DNA from 3 places in the Cronobacter sp. 153480017-3 genome. Region 3 is predicted to be linked to each of the others. Evidence: predicted binding sites of a transcription regulator. Region 3 holds the regulator's gene; each other region holds the start of a gene.
What was found. Region 3 encodes LexA, which represses DNA repair genes until DNA is damaged. Its sites were predicted from a motif close to TNCTGTATGTACATACAGNA; they were not measured.
Positions count from the first base shown of each region.

Region 1: the regulator LexA is predicted to act here: its motif matches at 2,574-2,593, upstream of ACUW6V_RS02785 (YebG family protein).
Region 2: the regulator LexA is predicted to act here: its motif matches at 2,340-2,359, upstream of sulA (SOS-induced cell division inhibitor SulA).

Region 1 is NZ_JBSEYN010000001.1:565,051-569,557, forward strand. It holds gene ptrB (oligopeptidase B) at 1-600, opposite strand, end outside; gene ACUW6V_RS02775 (tellurite resistance TerB family protein) at 690-1,370, opposite strand; gene yebF (protein YebF) at 1,485-1,832, opposite strand; gene ACUW6V_RS02785 (YebG family protein) at 2,209-2,559, opposite strand; gene purT (formate-dependent phosphoribosylglycinamide formyltransferase) at 2,692-3,870, shown strand; gene ACUW6V_RS02795 (bifunctional 4-hydroxy-2-oxoglutarate aldolase/2-dehydro-3-deoxy-phosphogluconate aldolase) at 3,924-4,507, opposite strand, start outside.
Region 2 is NZ_JBSEYN010000002.1:431,801-436,307, reverse strand. It holds gene yccS (YccS family putative transporter) at 1-1,557, shown strand, start outside; gene ACUW6V_RS06440 (TfoX/Sxy family DNA transformation protein) at 1,548-2,162, opposite strand; gene sulA (SOS-induced cell division inhibitor SulA) at 2,380-2,886, shown strand; gene ompA (porin OmpA) at 3,243-4,286, shown strand; gene matP (macrodomain Ter protein MatP) at 4,471-4,507, opposite strand, start outside.
Region 3 is NZ_JBSEYN010000003.1:561,609-566,115, forward strand. It holds gene dinF (MATE family efflux transporter DinF) at 101-1,408, opposite strand; gene lexA (transcriptional repressor LexA) at 1,534-2,142, opposite strand; gene ACUW6V_RS10505 (diacylglycerol kinase) at 2,251-2,619, opposite strand; gene plsB (glycerol-3-phosphate 1-O-acyltransferase PlsB) at 2,752-4,507, shown strand, end outside.

The DNA.
Region 1 (4,507 bases), on a different contig from region 3:
CTGGTACGGCAGCAGCGTCACCGGATGTTTACGCACGTAATAGAGCGTGCGGGAGTCGTTGGCCCAGACGAAACTCGCGGAGACATTCTCCAGTACTTCCGGGTACCACTGCCCGGTTTCGAGATTGCGAAAGCGCAGCCCGTACTGGCGGCGTGAGAGAAAATCCTCCGCCACCGCCATCACGGTGTTATCTGGCGCAATATCCATCCCACCAAGCGTATAGAATTCGCTGCGGGCGGCGCGTTTATTGCCATCCAGCAGTTCTTCCCAGGCTTCCCACTCGCTAAGGACAACCGACTGGCGCTGGTAGATGGCGTATTCGCAGCCGGTGTCGTAAATCTGCCGGTAGCGATAGCCATTTTTGACGTAAGGTGCCGAGACGTCACGCGGCGGAATACGGCTGACCATTTCAGAGAGCAGCCGCTCTTCCAGCGCGCTCTGCGTGGACATCACGCGTCGCCCGTAGTCATTCTCCTGGCGTAAATAATCCAGCACGTCCGGCTGCGAGCGCGTGTCGTCCCGCAGCCAGTAATAGTTGTCGATGCGGGTGTCGCCATGCTGTGTGATGGCGTAGGGGATCTGTTTCGCTTTCGGTGGCATGTCGCTGTTCTTTTTGTTTAACACCCTGTAAGGGTGGCAAAACCCGCGCGCGTTGCAAGCGAAACATGCGTGTTTATGACATTATCTGCTTATCCCGGCAGCGCTTTTTTCTCCTGCTGGATGTCGCGCTCAATCTCCTCACGCACCTCCTGCGGGATTTTAAGAGCGTCGCCAAGCGCCTGCAGATAGCTGCGCTCCATAAAGTGATCGATGTCTATTGCGGCACAGCTCAGGAAATAGAGCTCCAGCGCTTCTTCTTCGTTTTTCACGTCGGCGGCAAGGCGCATCGGGTCGAGCGGCTGATTAATCGCCTGTTCCACCAGCACGCGCCCCTGCTCTTCGATGCCCGCTTCGCGTAGCTGACGCTCAATGGCCGCACGCTCACTGTCATCGATATGCCCGTCGCTTTTGGCGGCGAAGACCAGCGCCAGCACAAGACGCTCGGCGCGGCGATCCAGCGGCGTCTGCTGTTGCCCGTATTGCGGCTCATCCTGGTGCGCCGCGCGGATTTTATCTTTGTACTTGTTCCACAGCACCGTGCCCGCCACGGCTCCGCCGCCCACCAGCAGCGCGCCGCCGCCATATTTCGCGAGCAGCTTGCGCGACGATTTACTGGCGACCAGTAAGCCCGCGAGACCGCCGAGCGCGCCAGGGGTTATCAGGCTGCTCAACCCTTTAGAGCGCAACGCGTCCTGAATACCCGGTTTACCGGATGACATGCCGCCGCTCTGCCCCAGCATCGACTGAAGCTGTGTTAACCAGTTGCTCATTATGTTCCTCTGCGCTGATGAGTCATAACCCAAGCGTAAGCGAGCGGACGTCAAGATGTGTCGGGGAACCGCAAGGAAGGGAAAAGACGCGGCCCCGGAAAGGGCCGCAGAGGATCAGTGCTGGTAATGCGCCTCGCCTGCCGCGCAGTCGACCATCACTTTATAGTGAATGTCGGTATTTTTACCGCGCACGGTCAGCGGAACAGTCCATTTATCGTCTTTGCCGACGATCTCTTTACTGTTGATCCAGGCGACCGGATCGGCCTGCCCTAACGTTTTCTGGTCGTCCGCCCATTTCACGATACGGTTTTGCAGATAGTCGCGCTTCACGCTCGCGGCAATGCCTTCCGCCGTCATCGCTTCGCATTTAGGGAAATGCACCTTACGCGGATCGTCAGCGTGTACGGCGCTTGCCGCGGTGAGTAACAAAAAAGAAATCAGGGCTCCTGCTGCTTTTTTCATCGTACTTCTCCGAAGACGGGTGATGAAAAAAGCCTGGTACAAAACCAGCGAAGCGCAAGCGAACCACACAAAAGGAAGGGATTAAACGAAGGGGAATATCAGCAGAAGAGCAAAAAGCGTTGCGTTATATATCCTGGACCGCAGACCGCAGACCGCAGACCGCAGACCGCAGACCGCAGACCGCAGACCGCAGACCGCAGACCGCAGACCGCAGACCGCAGGAAAATATAACAGAGAGGAATTCGCCTGTAGCCACAGCGCCCGCATTTTGCGAACGCAGCATACGCCACTGGTGCGCCAAAGCGGCACCGCAGGAAACCGCAGGAAACCGCACCGCTGGCGAGGTAAACCCGCCAGCGACACAGAGAGAAAGCTATCAGGCCGCTTTGGTGCGTTTACGCGCGCTGTGCAGCGCGACGGTGCCCTCTTCGCTTTCAGCTGATTCTTCAGTCGAAGCCTCGGCTGTGCCGTCAGTCTGCTCGCTGGTTTCCTGCGGCAGACGACCGGTGCGCACGATGGTGCTGAGGTTGTCTTTCTGCTCCGCCATCCACAACGCCAGTTGCTCAACCTGACCTTCCGCAAAACCGACAGGCGCCTGACCCAACCAGCCTTCCAGCGCTTCGGCTAAATCCAGCATTTTGTCCCAGGCGTCGGCTTCCTTCTTACTGGCAAATGACATTTTTTCCACACCCTCACGGATTACGACGTATTTGATTTCTACCGCCATGTTGCAACTCCCGTTACTGTATTTATATACAGTATAACGCTGTGAAACGGGAAATGCAAACGGCGCGCGCTGCGCAAGGCAAACGTTTTCGTATATACTGCCGCCAGAATTTCACACAGCAGGAATACCGCTATGGCTATGTTAGGAACCGCACTACGCCCGTCAGCAACCCGCGTGATGCTGCTTGGCTCAGGAGAACTCGGAAAAGAAGTGGCGATCGAATGCCAGCGTCTGGGCATTGAAGTGATCGCCGTCGACCGCTACGCCGATGCGCCCGCCATGCAGGTGGCGCACCGCAGCCACGTCATCAATATGCTCGATGGCGCGGCGCTGAAAAAACTGGTGGCGCAGGAGATGCCGGATTTCATCGTGCCGGAGATTGAAGCCATCGCGACCGACGCGCTTGTGGAGCTTGAACAACAAGGCCAGCGCGTGGTGCCCACCGCCCGCGCCGCGCGTCTCACGATGAACCGTGAAGGTATTCGCCGTCTCGCCGCTGAAGAGCTTGGCCTGCCGACCTCCGCCTATCGCTTCGCCGAAAACGAAGCGGAATTTGGCGAGGCGGTGGCGAAAATTGGTCTGCCGTGCATCGTCAAACCGGTCATGAGCTCTTCCGGCAAGGGCCAGAGCTTTATCCGCAGCGAAGAGATGCTGGAGAGCGCCTGGCAGTACGCGCAACAGGGCGGACGCGCAGGCGCGGGGAAAGTCATCGTTGAAGGCGTGGTGAAGTTTGATTTTGAGATCACCCTGCTGACCATCAGCGCCGTGGATGGCGTGCATTTCTGCGCGCCCATCGGCCATCGCCAGGAAGATGGCGATTACCGCGAATCCTGGCAGCCGCAGCAGATGAGCGATGTGGCACTCTCTCGCGCGCAGGAGATTGCGCAGAAGGTGGTAGAAGCGCTCGGCGGTTACGGCCTGTTTGGCGTGGAGCTGTTTGTCCGCGGCGATGAAGTGATATTCAGTGAAGTGTCGCCGCGCCCGCACGACACCGGGATGGTGACGCTCATCTCGCAGGATCTTTCAGAGTTTGCGCTGCATGCGCGCGCGTTTCTCGGCCTGCCGGTCGGGGGCATTCGCCAGTACGGCCCGGCCGCCTCGGCGGTGATCCTGCCAACGCTAACAAGTGATGACGTCAAATTTGGCGAGCTCTCCGGGGCGCTGGGCGCGGGTTTGCAACTGCGGCTGTTCGGCAAGCCGGAAATCGACGGTTCGCGCCGCCTCGGCGTGGCGCTCGCCACCGGCGAAACGGCCGATGACGCCATCGCGCGCGCGAAAGCATCCGCCGCGGCCGTGAGCGTTAAAGGCTAAAAAAAACGCGCCGCCCGTGAAGGCGGCGCGCTGCGTTTTATCTCGCGCAAAAATTACTGCGCGCCTTCCACCGCTTCGCGGGCAAGTTCGGTAATGCGATCCCAGTCGCCCGCTTCCATCGCGTCCGCCGGTACCAGCCAGGAGCCGCCGATGCACAGCACGCTTTTCAGCGCCAGGTAGTCACGGTAGTTGGCAGGCGAAATGCCGCCGGTCGGGCAGAAACGCACCTGGGAGAACGGCCCTGCGATGGCCTGCAACGCTTTGGTGCCGCCATTGGCTTCCGCCGGGAAGAATTTGAACTCTTTCAGGCCGTAATCCATGCCCAGCATCAGTTCAGACACGGTGCTGATGCCCGGGATGAGCGGGATAGTGCCTTCGGTCGCGGCCTTCAGCAGCGGCTCGGTGAGGCCCGGACTGATGGCAAACTGCGCGCCAGCCTCGGTGACGTCTTTGAGCTGCTGCGCGTTCAGTACGGTGCCCGCGCCGATGATGGCGTCCGGCACTTCTTTAGCGATAGCGCGGATAGCATCCAGCGCGCACGGCGTGCGCAGGGTCACTTCCAGCACGCGCACGCCGCCCGCCAGCAGCGCCTTCGCCATCGGGACCGCGTGCTCCAGCTTGTTAATCACAATCACCG
Region 2 (4,507 bases), on a different contig from region 3:
GAAGACGAAAACCAGGTGCCGATGATGGAACTGGCGATGGCGAACAGCCAGTTGGTCGCCACGCTGAACCAGACCAAAGCCTCGCTGCTGACCCGCCTGCGCGGCGACCGCGGTCAGCGCAGCACGCGCCGTACACTGCACTACTATTTTGTCGCTCAGGATATTCATGAGCGCGCCAGTTCGTCGCATATCCAGTATCAGACGCTGCGGGACACCTTCCGCTACAGCGACGTGATGTTCCGCTTCCAGCGGCTGCTTTCGATGCAATCACAGGCGTGTCAGCAACTGGCGCGCTCTGTGCTGCTTCGTACGCCCTATCAGCATGACCCGCGTTTTGAGCGCGCGTTTACGCACCTTGACGCCGCACTCGATCGCACCGCCGCGGCCGGTGGCTCGGCATCAGAAATTAAAGCCGTGCGCTTTCTGGTCGCGAATCTGAAGGCTATCGACGCTCAGCTCGCGACGATCGAATCAGAACAGCCATTTACACAGGCAGATGCCAGCGAGAGCGAGCACAGCCTTGCCGATGACAGCCTGAACGGCTTTAGCGATGTGTGGTTTCGCCTGACGCGTAATCTGACGCCGCAGTCCGCGCTGTTCCGCCATGCGGTGCGGATGTCCGTTGTGCTCTGCGTGGGCTACGCCTTTATTCAGTTCACCGGGCTGAACCACGGCTACTGGATTTTGCTGACCAGCCTGTTTGTGTGCCAGCCGAACTACAACGCCACGCGACATCGCCTGACGCTGCGCATTATCGGCACCCTGGCGGGCGTGGCGGTCGGTATTCCGGTGCTTTATTTCGTGCCTTCGCTGGAAGGCCAACTGGTACTCATCGTGATTACCGGCGTGCTGTTTTTTGTGTTTCGCACAGTGCAATACGCGCACGCCACGCTGTTTATCACGCTTTTGGTCTTGCTGTGCTTTAACCTGCTGGGCGAAGGGTTTGAAGTCGCTCTGCCGCGCGTGGTGGATACGATAATCGGCTGCGCTATCGCGTGGTGTGCCGTGAGCTTTATCTGGCCCGACTGGCGTTTTCGCCGGTTGCCGGTGGTACTGGAGCGCGCGCTTAACGCCAACTGTCGCTATCTGGATGCCATCCTTGAGCAGTACCATCAGGGGCGCGATAACCGTCTCGCGTATCGCATCGCGCGTCGCGACGCGCATAACAGCGATGCGGAGCTGGCCTCGGTGGTGTCGAACATGTCCAGTGAGCCTCGCGTCAGCGCGCAGATGCGCGAACTCGCTTTCCGCTTTCTGTGCCTTAACCACACGCTGACCAGCTATATTTCAGCTCTGGGTGCTCACCGCGAAAAACTGACGCGCCAGGAGATCCTTTCTCTGCTCGACGACGCCGTCTGTTATGTGGATGACGCGCTCCATCATCAGCCTGCCGATGAAGCGCGAGTAGAAAACTCACTAACGCAACTGGCGCAGCGTATTGAGCAGATAGAGCCGCGCCAGGAGAGTAAAGAGCCGCTGGTGCTTCAGCAAATCGGGTTGTTAATCTCTATTTTGCCGGAAATCAGTCGACTGCAGCGTCAACTTATTCAGGACTGATTTTGCACCGAAAGCTGCATAAACCACTCCAGCAGTTCCTCGCGAATGTGCACAGGTAACGCTGCTTCATGGGTGCCGATGATGGCACCCTGAAGCGCATACAATACTTGCAGACTGAGATTTTTCCGGGCTTTGCGCAGCTTAAGCCAGCACTCTTTCGCACCGTATGCGCAGAGCGTTTCCACATCGCGTATTCCCGCTTCCCATAATGAGACTTCCAGCTGAACATTGAGATTGGGCAGATCTTTGACCCGCCGCTCGCGGGCACGCTCGTTTTTTTCCGCCCGCGCGCAGGCCAGCGCCATTCGTGCGTGATCGCGCAGCAAGGCTGGTGAATTCCAGAGCGTGTCATCTACAAGATAATAATTGAGGCTGATGTGACGACCGCGTCGGGTACAGACCAGCATCGGCGGATTGTGGGCGTGCTGGTAGTCACGACTCTCATTGCTGGCGCGCAGGTATAGTTTTCCTCCTGCCACCATGGCGAACACGGCATCATCAATGGCCAGGCTATAGCCGCCAAACAGTGAACGATGGGTAACATTTCCCAAAGATGAAAGTGTATTCTGCACCCGAACCAGCGTGTCAGACGAAGATTTATCCATGATTATTCCTTTTATATCAACCAGTAATGGATAAAAAATTCCATTAGCGTTTCCCTTAACAGGAACATATGAAAGTTGCGCGCCGTGAGCAATCCGAATTTTGTTTTAAGTGGAACGAGATGCGAAATTTGCGAGATGCTTTCCGAAATTTCGATTGATCTTTGGTCGCGCCAGCATTACTGTATATGCATACAGTAACTAGCGAGGCTGGACCTTTATGTACTCTTCTCATCAAAATCGCGCGTATGGCTCACGTCGTCTGGCAAAAGAAACGGCGGGCGCTTTGGCTCAGGCGGAAACCCGAGGGCTGATCAGTGAAGTGATGTACAACGAAGACCAGCCGTGGATGACGCAACTGGTCCTGCTGCCGCTCTTGCAGCAGCTCGGGCAGCAATCCCGCTGGCAGCTGTGGCTGACTCCGCAGCAACGTCTTAGCCGTGAATGGGTGGAATCCGCTGGTTTGCCGCTGACCAAAGTGATGCAAGTCAGCCAGATGAACCCGCAGGTTACGCTTGATTCTATGATCCGTGCGCTGGAAACCGGCAACTACAGCGTGGTAATTGCCTGGCTGCATGACGATCTAACGGATGATGAACATCGCCGTCTGACTGCAGCGGCCGAGAAAGGTAACGCCATGGGTTTTTTAATGCGTCCTGTTCAACCCTCTCTGCCGGGTGACCGACCACGTTCTGCCTTAAGAATTCACTCTGGCATGGTGCATTAATCTTTTTTAGGATAATTCCTGGCAATTTTTTGTGCGTGTCTCTTTATCAGAAGCGATAGTGGTGAATGAACGGCCAGACGGGCACTCACGTCCGCTTTCGCACTTTACGAGCGATTAAAATTTCATCAAAAATGTTAAATTTTGCTTTCGCAAGTTGTTTTTTTTCATATGCCTGACGGACTTCACACTTGTAAGTTTTCAACTACGTTGTAGACTTTACCTCGCCAGGGTGCTCATCAATAAACCGACATTATCGGTAGAGTAACCATTGAGCTATACCCCGGTGAAGGATTTAACCGTGAACTTTTCCCAAGGAAAAGCGCATGGCCTTTTTGGATGATAACGAGGCGCAAAAAATGAAAAAGACAGCTATCGCGATTGCAGTGGCACTGGCTGGCTTCGCTACCGTAGCGCAGGCCGCACCGAAAGATAACACCTGGTACGCAGGTGGCAAACTGGGTTGGTCCCAGTTCCACGATACCGGCTTTATCCCTAACGACGGCCCGACTCACGAAAGCCAGCTGGGCGCAGGCGCGTTCGGTGGTTACCAGGTTAACCCGTACGTTGGTTTCGAAATGGGCTACGACTGGCTGGGCCGCATGCCGTATAAAGGCGACACTGTAAACGGCGCTTTCAAAGCTCAGGGCGTACAGCTGACCGCTAAACTGGGTTACCCGGTAACCGACGACCTGGACGTATACACCCGTCTGGGCGGCATGGTATGGCGTGCTGACTCCTCTTCTAACATCGGCGGCGACGACCACGACACTGGCGTTTCTCCGGTATTCGCTGGCGGCGTTGAGTGGGCGATGACCCGCGATATCGCTACCCGTCTGGAATACCAGTGGGTTAACAACATCGGTGACGCGCAGACTGTTGGCGCTCGTCCGGACAACGGCATGCTGAGCGTAGGTGTTTCCTACCGTTTCGGTCAGCAGGAAGATGCAGCTCCAGTTGTAGCTCCGGCTCCGGCTCCGGCTCCGGAAGTACAGACCAAGCACTTCACCCTGAAGTCTGACGTTCTGTTCAACTTCAACAAAGCGACCCTGAAACCGGAAGGTCAGCAGGCGCTGGATCAGCTGTACTCTCAGCTGAGCAACCTGGATCCGAAAGACGGTTCCGTCGTGGTTCTGGGCTTCACCGACCGTATCGGTTCTGACGCTTACAACCAGGGTCTGTCCGAGAAACGTGCTCAGTCCGTTGTTGACTACCTGATCTCCAAAGGTATCCCGTCCAACAAGATCTCCGCACGTGGTATGGGCGAATCCAATCCGGTCACTGGCAACACCTGTGACAACGTGAAACCTCGCGCTGCTCTGATCGAGTGCCTGGGTCCGGATCGTCGCGTAGAGATCGAAGTTAAAGGCGTTAAAGACGTTGTAACTCAGCCGCAGGCTTAAGTTAAACGTTTAGAAAAACCCCGCTACGGCGGGGTTTTTTGTTGGCCGGAAATCTTGTCATTTGGATTGAATTTCTGATGAGATGCGCTTAAGCGCATTATTTCCTTTTACAGCCAGAAGTAATTTCTCTGCTGCATGTAGTAGCAAAAAATAACCGCCTCGCCCTCTCATGAGCCTTCTCGGGTTACTCTTTCTTCCCCAGCAATGCCTGTAAATCCTGT
Region 3 (4,507 bases):
TCAATTTTAACCCTGGCGGGATATTCAGAATCTTTAACCATAACGAAGCGCTGACACCGACAAATTTTCTTTTACTGGTGAGGCGCTTTATCAGGGATATTCAGTGCAAAAGACGGCCCCGGCGCCATAAATAGCCGAGCGACAACCCACGCAGCGCCAGGAAAACGGTGAGCGCCAGCCACAGGCCGTGGTTGCCAAGCTCTGGCAAGGTGAGCAGCGTCAGGCCAAAACCGAGCGCCGCGACGGCCATGCTGTTACGCATCTCCGCCCCGCGCGTCGCGCCGATAAACATACCATCCAGCAGATAACACCAGACGCCGACCACCGGCAGGATCACCTGCCAGAAGAGATAGGGCTGCGCCAGCGCCTGAAGCGAAGGTAATGACGTGAGCAGTGACACAATGTACTGCCCCGCCACGGCATACAGCAACGCGAACGCCAGCGCCACCATCCCTGCTTGTCGGCATGCCGCGCGCCAGACGCTGCTCAGCTGCGATTTATCCTGCGCGCCGAAGGCCTGCCCGGCATGGGCTTCAACGGCGTAGGCGAAGCCATCAAGCGCATAGGCGGTGAAGGTCAGAAGGGTCATCAGAATGGCGTTCACCGCGACGATATCGCTGCCGAGCCGTGCGCCAAACACCGTGATGGAACCGAAGCAGAGTTGCAAAAGCAGCGAGCGCAGCATGATGTCGCGGTTAAGCGCAAGCAGTCGGCCAACGCCGCCGCGCCACGCGGTTTTCAGCATCGCAAGGGTAATACCGCGCAGGCGCAGCACGCGGGCCGCCATCACAAGACCGATGCCAAGCGTCGCGTACTCTGCCAGCGCCGTCGCCAGCGCCGCGCCCTGGACGTTAAGGCCAAGCCCCATCACGAACCACAGATCGAGCACGATATTAAGCAGATTGCCGACCACCAGCAGGATCACCGGCGCGCGGGCGTACTGCACCCCTAACAGCCAGCCAAGCAACACCAGATTAGCGAGCGAGGCGGGCGCACTGAGCCAGCGGATTTCGAGAAACCGTCGGGCCTGCGTCAGCACCGCGTCGCTGCCGCCGGTAACATGCAGCGCCAGATGTATCAGCGGCTCACGTAGCGCGATAATCAGCATACCGGCGATAAGCGCCAGCGCCATGGGCTGCACCAGGGCGCGGGCCAGCGCTATCGGATCGCGCGCGCCAAACGCCTGCGCGGTCAGGCCGGTGGTGCTCATCCGTAAAAAAAGCAGCAGCATAAACAGGAAGCTTGTGGCCGTAGCGCCCACCGCGACGCCGCCCAGATAGACGGGGCTGTCGAGATGACCAATAACCGCGGTATCCACCAGGCCTAAGAGCGGCACGGTGATATTTGAGAAAATCATTGGCAGCGCGAGGCGCCAGAGAGCTTTATCGGTAGAAGTGAGAAAGGGCATATGGCGTTCCGATGCCGTTACGCGAAGATGAAAAAATATGCAGTCTTTAGCCGACGGGAGAGGTCATTACCGTAACCGGGGCGGGCCAGTTACGGTAATGCGGCGTCAGTGAGCCAGGAAAGGGCTCAGAGCCATTCGCCGTTGCGGATAACGCCGACCGCCAGACCTTCGATAGAGAAGTTATGCTCGCGCAGATCCACCACAATCGGTTTAAACTCGCTGTTTTCCGGCAGAAGCTCAACGGTATTACCCTGTTTTTTCAGGCGTTTTACCGTTACTTCATCATCAATGCGCGCGACGACGACCTGCCCGTTGCGCACATCCTGCGTTTTATGAACCGCCAGCAGATCGCCGTCCATAATCCCAATATCTTTCATCGACATCCCGCTTACGCGCAGCAGAAAATCGGCGTTTGGCTTAAACAGGCCAGGATCAACCTGATAATGCCCTTCGATATGTTGCTGAGCCAGCAGCGGTTCACCCGCCGCCACACGCCCTATCAGCGGCAGCCCGTTTTCTTCTTCCTGCAACAGACGGATACCGCGCGACGCGCCGGAGACAATCTCAATCACCCCTTTACGCGCCAGCGCTTTAAGGTGCTCTTCCGCCGCGTTCGGCGAACGGAAACCCAGACGTTGCGCGATTTCCGCACGCGTAGGCGGCATGCCGGTCTGGCTGATGTGATCCCGAATGAGATCAAACACCTCTTGTTGCCTGGTAGTTAATGCTTTCATTCCGCCCCCTGGGTGCATATACAGTGATGCTGTGAGTATATACAGCTAAAGGTGATTTTAAAACCATAACCGGTTAAAAAAGCGCTTCTTTCGCGATTTCTGGAAAACTTATCGCAAATGCTGCCAGAGCAGCGTGACCCACACGACGAGCGCGAGGATAATCGACAGCAGAACGGCGGCGGAGCCCATATCTTTGGCGCGCCCTGAAAGCTCATGAAATTCAGGGCCGATGCGATCCACCACCGCTTCGATGGCGCTGTTGAGAATTTCGACAATCATTACCAGCGTAACGGAGCCAATCAGCAGCACGCGGGTGATCGGATCGACATCCAGCCAGCAGGCGATAAGAATAGCCGCTATCACGGCGACCCCTTCCTGGCGGAACGCCGCTTCATTTTTCCAGGCGGCGCGTAATCCCTTCCAGGAATAGCCGGCAGCGTTAATAATTCGGGTTAACCCCGTGGTGTTATTGGCCATGACAAGAAACCTTTTTTAAATTCAGGCGTCAATGCTAATGCGCTTCGATAAAGAAGCACCACAGAAATTCTACGGAGTTTCTGATATTCTTGCGCCGCAATTGCATTATTAACCAGAGGCTTTACATCGTTTATGTCCGGTTGGCCACGAATTTACTACAAATTACTTAATTTACCATTAAGCGTGCTGGTAAAAAGCAAGTCCATCCCGGCGGCGCCTTGCCCCGAACTTGGGCTCGATACGTCACGCCCTATCATGTATGTGTTGCCATATAACTCGAAGGCGGATCTCCTGACGCTACGCGCGCAGTGCCTGGAGCACGATCTGCCCGATCCGCTGGATCCGCTGGTCATCGACGGCACCGAACTGCCGCGCTATGTGTTTATCCATGGCGGCCCCCGCGTGTTCACTTACTACACGCCGAAAGAAGAATCGATCAAACTCTTCCACAACTATCTCGATCTGCATCGCAGCAACCCGGATCTCGATGTCCAGATGGTACCGGTGTCAGTTATGTTTGGCCGCTCGCCAGGCCGCGAAAAAGGCGAGGAAAACCCGCCGCTGCGCATGCTGAACGGCATTCAGAAATTCTTCGCGGTCTCGTGGCTTGGCCGCGACAGCTTTGTGCGCTTCTCACCGCCCGTATCGCTGCGCCGTATGGCGACCGAGCACGGCACCGACAAGCGTATCGCCCAGAAACTGGCCCGCGTGGCGCGCATGCACTTCGCCCGCCAGCGCCTCGCCGCCGTCGGCCCGCGCCTGCCTGCGCGCCAGGATCTCTTTAATAAACTACTCTCGTCAAAAGCGATTGCCCGCGCCGTCGAAGACGAGGCGCGCACTAAAAAAATCTCGCACGAGAAAGCCCAGCAGAATGCTGTCGCGTTGATGGAAGAGATCGCCGCCGACTTCTCCTACGAGGCGATTCGTATTACCGATCGCGTGCTTGGTTTCACCTGGAACCGCCTCTACCAGGGCATTAACGTGCATAACGCCGAGCGTGTGCGCCAGCTTGCGCACGACGGCCACGAAATTGTCTATGTGCCCTGCCACCGCAGCCATATGGACTATCTGCTGCTCTCGTATGTGCTCTATCATCAGGGGCTTGTGCCACCGCATATCGCCGCGGGCATCAACCTGAACTTCTGGCCCGCCGGGCCGATTTTCCGCCGCCTGGGCGCGTTCTTTATCCGCCGCACCTTTAAGGGTAATAAGCTTTATTCGACGGTGTTCCGCGAATATCTCGGCGAACTTTTCAGCCGTGGCTATTCGGTGGAATATTTCGTGGAAGGCGGGCGTTCACGTACCGGTCGTCTGCTTGACCCGAAAACCGGCACGCTCTCCATGACCATTCAGGCCATGCTGCGCGGCGGCACCCGCCCGATTACGCTGGTGCCGATTTACATTGGCTATGAGCATGTGATGGAAGTGGGCACGTATGCCAAAGAGCTGCGCGGTGCCACCAAAGAGAAAGAGAGCCTGCTGCAGATGCTGCGCGGCTTAAGCAAGCTGCGTAACCTCGGTCAGGGTTATGTGAACTTCGGCGAGCCGCTGCCGCTCATCACCTTCCTGAACCAGCACGTGCCGGAATGGCGTGATGCTATCGATCCTATCGAAGCAGTACGCCCGGCGTGGCTGACGCCAACGGTGAATGAGATTGCCGCTCAGCTGATGGTGCGTATCAACAACGCAGGCGCGGCCAACGCCATGAACCTGTGTTGCACCGCGCTGCTGGCCTCGCGCCAGCGTTCGTTAACGCGCGAGCAGCTTACCGAGCAGCTCGATTGCTACCTGAGTCTCCTGCGTAATGTGCCTTACGCCGCAGATGCCACGGTGCCGGATGCCACGGCAACGCAGCTCATCGAACACGCGTTGCAGATGAATAAGTTTG